Regions from separate parts of the Plantactinospora sp. WMMC1484 genome, predicted to be linked through region 2. Evidence: predicted binding sites of a transcription regulator. Region 2 holds the regulator's gene; the other holds the start of a gene.
The links. Region 2 encodes HrcA, which represses chaperone genes, less so after heat shock. Its sites were predicted from a motif close to GGTTNGCACNCTCNNNNNGAGNGTGCNAACC; they were not measured.

Region 1: a site for HrcA is predicted at 2,152-2,182, ahead of groL (chaperonin GroEL). Genes of this name have one in related genera too.

What each region holds. Positions count from the first base shown of each region.
Region 1 is NZ_CP186055.1:663,757-667,167, forward strand. Features, by position in the region: gene groL (chaperonin GroEL) at 279-1,901, opposite strand; gene ACN28C_RS02945 (cold-shock protein) at 2,741-2,944, opposite strand; gene ACN28C_RS02950 (GNAT family N-acetyltransferase) at 3,262-3,411, shown strand, end outside.
Region 2 is NZ_CP186055.1:2,911,380-2,914,790, forward strand. Features, by position in the region: gene hemW (radical SAM family heme chaperone HemW) at 1-684, shown strand, start outside; gene ACN28C_RS12920 (DUF4870 domain-containing protein) at 754-1,425, opposite strand; gene hrcA (heat-inducible transcriptional repressor HrcA) at 1,706-2,725, shown strand; gene dnaJ (molecular chaperone DnaJ) at 2,815-3,411, shown strand, end outside.

The DNA.
Region 1 (3,411 bases), 2.2 Mb from region 2:
CGGCCCCTGGGCGGGCACTCGGGCGCTCGGGCGCTCGGCCCCTGGGCGGGCACTCGGGCACTCGGGCGCTCGGCCCCTGGGCGGGCACTCGGGCGCTCGGCCCCTGGGCGGACGCTGTCGGGTCACCGCGGTCGGCGTGACCGAGGTCTGCCGAGGCTGGCCGTCCCGCAGATAGGTCAGTGGTACCTGATCGCCCGGCTCGACGCCACGCAGCGCCCCGAGGAAGGAAGGGGGCGGACCGCTGACGCGGTCCGCCCCCTTCGACGTGGAGCGTGGACTCAGAAGTCCATGTCCCCGCCGCCCGGCGCAGCCGGGGCAGCCGGGGTCTTCTCCGGCTTGTCCGCCACCACAGCCTCGGTGGTCAGGAACAGGGCCGCGATCGACGACGCGTTCTGCAGCGCCGACCGGGTCACCTTGGCCGGGTCGATGATGCCGGCCTGGAGCAGGTCGACGTACTCACCGTTGGCCGCGTTGAGGCCGTGCCCGGCGTCCAGGTTGCGGACCTTCTCGACCACGACGCCGCCCTCGAGACCGGCGTTGACGGCGATCTGCCGCAGCGGGGCGTCCAGCGCGATCTTGACGATCTGCGCACCGGTCGCCTCGTCGCCGGCCAGGTCCAGCTTGTCGAAGGCGGTCTTGCCGGCCTGCACCAGCGCGACGCCACCACCCGGGACGATGCCCTCCTCGACGGCGGCCTTCGCGTTGCGCACCGCGTCCTCGATGCGGTGCTTGCGCTCCTTCAGCTCGACCTCGGTGGCCGCGCCGACCTTGATCACCGCAACACCGCCGGCCAGCTTGGCCAGGCGCTCCTGCAGCTTCTCGCGGTCGTAGTCGGAGTCGCTCTTCTCGATCTCGGCGCGGATCTGGTTCACCCGGCCGTTGATCTGGTCGGCGTCGCCGGCACCGTCGACGATGGTGGTCTCGTCCTTGGTCACCACGACCTTGCGGGCCCGGCCCAGCATGTCGAGGCCGACGGCGTCCAGCTTGAGGCCGACCTCCTCGCTGATCGGCTGGCCGCCGGTCAGGATGGCGATGTCGCCCAGCATGGCCTTGCGGCGGTCACCGAAGCCGGGAGCCTTGACGGCGACCGACTTGAAGGTGCCCCGGACCTTGTTGACCACCAGGGTCGCCAGGGCCTCGCCCTCGACGTCCTCGGCGATGATGGCCAGCGGCTTACCCGACTGCATGACCTTCTCGAGGATCGGCAGCAGGTCCTTGACCGTCGAGATCTTGCTGTTGACGATCAGGATGTACGGGTCGTCGAGCACGGCCTCCATCCGGTCGGGGTCGGTCATGAAGTACCCCGAGATGTAGCCCTTGTCGAAGCGCATGCCCTCGGTCAGCTCCAGCTCGAGCCCGAAGGTGTTGCTCTCCTCGACGGTGATGACGCCTTCCTTGCCGACCTTGTCCATCGCCTCGGCGATAATCTCGCCGACGCTGGTGTCCCCAGCCGAGATGGAGGCGGTGGAGGCGATCTGCTCCTTGGTCTCGACGTCCTTGGCGAGCTTGCTCAGCTCCTCCGAGACGTTCGCGACCGCGGCCTCGATGCCCCGCTTCAGGGCCATCGGGTTCGCGCCGGCCGCGACGTTGCGCAGGCCCTCGCGGACCAGCGCCTGGGCGAGGACGGTCGCCGTCGTCGTGCCGTCACCGGCAACGTCGTCGGTCTTCTTGGCGACCTCCTTGACCAGCTCCGCGCCGATCTTCTCGTACGGGTCCTCGAGTTCGATCTCCTTGGCGATGCTCACACCATCGTTGGTGATGGTCGGAGCGCCCCACTTCTTCTCGAGTACGACGTTGCGGCCCTTCGGGCCGAGCGTCACCTTCACGGCGTCGGCGAGGGTGTTCATGCCCCGCTCAAGGCCGCGGCGCGCCTCCTCGTCGAACGCGATCATCTTGGCCATACGGCGTTGTCCTCCTGGACACTCGCGGCCACCGGGAACCTTGCCGGCCCCGGATGTGCCGCCTGGTTACGCACCTTCGGACGTCACTACGGCACTGGCGGACGGGGTCGCCGGCACCGAGGTGCCGGCTCGACTCCGTCGCGCTGTGCGACAGTGACGTCCGTCGGCCGGGCCGGACAGCCCGCGACGACCGGCCATGTGCCGCGCACCTGCTTGCACAGGTCCACGACCGTGGCCCTACCGCCCCGACCTTTGGCACTCACGATGTGCGAGTGCCAAACACTTGTTTAGCACTCTCCCCTGCCGAGTGCAAGCGGCTGGGCCAGTCGAGCCGGGAGTTCGGGCATCTCGCGGTGCCCGGGCCGCACTCCACGGCCCCTCCGGCCCTCCACGGGCACCCGGCAGGCACGCGGGCAGGCCGGCACCCCGGGCAGGCCGGCAGGCACCCCGGGCACGCCGGCAGACGGGGGACCCGAGCGTCAGCAGCGGGGCGGAGTGAGAGGCAGGCGAGCGCCACGCCGTGACATGGCAGCGCCGCACGCGACCATTCGCACGCATACCTATCCGTGCACGCCGCACGGTAGTCGGGCACAGCCCGGACAAAGGGCATCCCAAGCGGGACAAAGGGCATCCCAAGCGGTCGGAAAGCTCGGGATCTGGAAATCAGGGATCGAATTCCTCTGCCCCGGAAAGAACCGGCCGCACGTGCCCTCCCGGACGCGCGGCCACACCGGATCCGACGGGCGTCGTACCGGCGGCCTCCGTCCGGGGTGGGGCCTAACGTCCGGGTGATTGAAGAAGGAGAGGTCCGTGAGAGCTACGGGCGGTGGCCCGGCAGCTCAGGCGATGACCCGGACCTTTTCCGCCTGTGGGCCCTTCTGGCCCTGGGCGATCTCGAACTCGACGCGCTGACCGTCGTCAAGCGCCTTGTAACCGTCCATCTCGATCGCGGAGAAGTGGACGAAGACGTCCTGCCCGCCATCGACGGCAATGAAGCCGTAGCCCTTTTCGCTGTTGAACCACTTCACGGTGCCCTGCGCCACGGTGCACTTCCTTACTTCGGTCGCGTCGGAGCTGCCCGAGCTCCGGCGACGACATAGCCTGCCGGGGCCGCCGACTCGCTTTCCCCTAATGGATCATGCGGTGATCGGATCTCACGAATCGAGCGGCCGAACCCGCACCGTACACCAAGGTCGGGTCACAGCGCACTAGTCCAAAACGGGCACGAGGCGGGCAACCGGGCGGTCGCTTTCCACCTCTCACCTATTGGCGGCCGTCGTTGCCCAGGTCACCGGGGTATGCGCAGAAACCTGCAAGGCCCCGTTACCCGCCGAAACTGGTCGCCGTACGGCGTGCGACCATGACCGACGTGCCGGCTCCCACCCCGCAGACCACCGCCGATCCGGACTCCGGGCCCGCCGCCGGCCGCTCCGGAACGGCTCCTCCCCACCGGGCCGGCGGTGCGATCGATTCCGGACCCCGGGGCAGCCTCGACCTGCCGCCGGTCCGC
Region 2 (3,411 bases):
GCCCGGGACGCCGGGTTCGCGCACGTCAACCTGGACCTGATCTACGGGACACCGGGGGAGCGTGCCGAGGACTTCGCGGCGTCGCTGGCGGCGGTGCTGGCGGCGGGCGTGGACCACGTCAGCGCGTACGCCCTGATCGTCGAGGACGGCACCCGGTTGGCCGCCCGGATGCGGCGCGGCGAGCTGCCGTACCCGGACGACGACGTCGCGGCGGACCGCTACCTGGCCGCGGAGGCGGCGCTGCACGCGGCCGGCTTCTCCTGGTACGAGGTGTCGAACTGGGCCCGGACGCCGGACGCCGCCTGCCGGCACAACCTGCTCTACTGGACCGGCGGCGACTGGTGGGGTCTCGGACCGGGCGCGCACAGCCACGTCGGCGGGGTCCGCTGGTGGAACGTGAAGCATCCGGCGAGCTACGCCGCCCGGCTCGGCGCGGGTTCCTCGCCGGGACAGGCCCGGGAGGTGCTGTCGGCGCAGGAGCGGCGGGTGGAGGACGTGCTGCTGCGGATCCGGCTCGCCACCGGACTGCCGCTGGCCACCCTCGACGACCAGGGGCGGGCAGGTGCGGCCCGGTCCCACGAGGCGGGCCTGCTGGACGGGTCCGCGTACGCGACGGGGCGGGCCGTGCTCACCCTCCGGGGCCGGCTGCTCGCCGACGCGGTGGCCCGGGAGCTGCTGCCCTGACTTGTGCTGCCCTGACTTGTTAGGAGGGGGCCCTTCTTATACAGAAAACGATAAGAAGGGCCCCCTCCTTCACTTGACCATGCGGATGGTCATCGGATAGCGGTACAGCACACCCTCGTTCGCCTTCATGCCGGCGATGATCGAGAAGACCAGCACCACCACCCAGGCGATGAACGGCAGGAAGAGCAGCACGATCGTGCACATGCCGATGATCAACGAGACGATCGAGATGATGCCCCAGGTGATCTGGAAGTTGAGCGCCTCGACCGCGTGGGCGCGGACGGTCGGTGACTCGTTGCCCTTGGCCAGCAGCGCGACCAGACCGGCGAGGAAGCCGACCACGATGCCGCCGAAGTGGGCGATCAGGGCCCAGGTCTTCTCGTCGTCGTTGGCGTAGCCGGCCGGGGCCTGGCCGCCGTACGGGTTGCCGGGCGGTGGGTAGCCGGCACCGGGGTAGCCGCCGCCCGGGGGCTGGCCACCGGGGGGCGGATAGCCGCCACCGGGCGGGGGATAGCCGCCGGGCGGCGGGTAGCCGCCGGGCTGCTGGTAGCCGCCGCCGGAGGTCGGGTATGTGCCGCCGCCGGAGGTCGGCGGGGGAGTGTCGGATGCGCCGTACTGGGGTGCCGAGGGCGGCGGCGGGTATCCCTCGCCGGGCGTCGAGTACGAGCCCGGAGACATCGGGGCGGTGGGGTCGTGGGGCTGGCCGCCGTACTCACCAGGAGGGCGAGGTGGTTCAGTCATGCGGTCACGGTAGGGGGCGGGGACAAGCGGCGCCACCCACCCCTCGGATCGAGTCTGGACAATAGCCGACCGTACCTGCTAGGTCGACCGGGGTAGGGTGTGCTGGCAAGCCTGTTGTCCGGGTTCGGATAGCCCATCCAAACGATCATCGCGTCGGGTACGTCTTGGTCGTAGACTGGCACTCGCTACAGTCGAGTGCCAGGGGATTCCGTGGCCCGACCGTCGTGGTCGCCCCGGTCGTTTCGCCCAGCCGGGGCCGGGACGTCGCAGGGAGGTGAGGATGGGTCTCGACGACCGCAAGCTCGACGTGCTGCGCGCGATCGTGGAGGACTACGTCGCCACCCAGGAACCGGTCGGCAGCAAGGCCCTCGTCGAGCGGCACCAGCTCGGCGTCTCGCCGGCCACCGTCCGCAACGACATGGCCGTGCTGGAGGAGGAGGGCTACATCCGGCAGCCGCACACCAGTGCCGGCCGGGTCCCCACCGACCGTGGTTACCGCCTCTTCGTGGACCGGCTCTCCCGGGTCAAGCCGCTGACCCCGGCCGAGCGGCGGGCGATCGAGCGTTTCCTGGTCGGTGCGGTGGACCTCGACGACGTGGTGCACCGTACGGTCCGGCTGCTCGCCCAGCTCACCCGGCAGGTCGCCGTCGTGCAGTACCCGAGCCTGGCCCGCTCCTCCGTCCGGCACCTGGAACTGGTGCCGATCTCCACCACCCGGCTGATGCTCGTCATGATCGCCGACACCGGCCGGGTGGAGCAGCGGCTGGTCGAGCTGCCCACGCCGATCAGCGCCGACGACGTCACCGAGCTGCGCCGGCTGATCAACGAGCGGCTCGGCGGCCGGAAGCTCGCCGAGACCCCGCCCCTGGTCCAGGCCCTGGTCGACGAGGCGGTCCCCGGGCTCTGCCCGGCGATGACCACGCTCGCCACCGTCCTGCTGGAGACGCTGGTCGAGCGGCACGAGGAGCGGATCGCGCTGGCCGGCACCGCCAACCTCACCCGGGGTGGCCTGCTCGACTTCCAGGGTTCGCTGCGGCCGATCCTCGAGGCGCTCGAGGAGGAGGTCATCCTGCTCAAGCTGATCGGCGAGGTGGAGCCGAACACGCTCCAGGTCCGGATCGGCGACGAGAACGAGATCGACAACCTTCGGGCCACCTCGGTGGTCAGCACCGGATACGGTCCGGGTACGACCATCGTCGGCGGGCTCGGCGTGTTGGGGCCCACCCGGATGGACTATCCGGGCACCATCGCCACGGTGCGGGCCGTGGCACGCTACGTCGGCGACGTGCTGGCGCAGTGACCACCAAGCTCACCTGACGAGACCACCGCACTCACCTGACGACGACCGGCGGACGGTAACGCGAGACAGACATGAGGACACGGAACGCAGTGGCCAAGGACTACTACGGGATTCTCGGCATCAGCCGGGACGCCTCCGACGACGACATCAAGCGCGCCTACCGCAAGCTGGCGCGGCGGTACCACCCGGACGTGAATCCGGATCCGGAGGCACACGAGAAGTTCAAGGACATCAACGCCGCGTACGAAGTCCTTTCGGACGACCAGAAGCGGCAGATCGTCGACCTCGGCGGCGACCCGCTGGCCCCCGGTGCCGGGCCAGGTGCCGGCCCGGGTGGCGCCGGTGGCCCCTTCGTCGGCTTCCAGGACATCATGGACGCGTTCTTCGGCGCCGCCGGCGGCTCCCGCGGGCCGCGCCCGCGGACCAGGCCGGGCGCGGACGCGATCCTTCGGCTCGAACTCGACCTGCCGGAGACGGCGTTCGGGGTGGAGGCGCCGATCGCGGTGGACACCGCCGTGCTCTGCACCACCTGCTCCGGCGCCGGCACCGCCCCCGGCACCCACCTCGCCACCTGCGAGGCGTGCGGCGGGCGCGGCGAGGTGCAGTCGGTGCAGCGCACCTTCCTCGGCCAGGTCGTCTCGTCCCGGCCGTGCACCGTCTGCCAGGGCTACGGCACCGTCATCCCG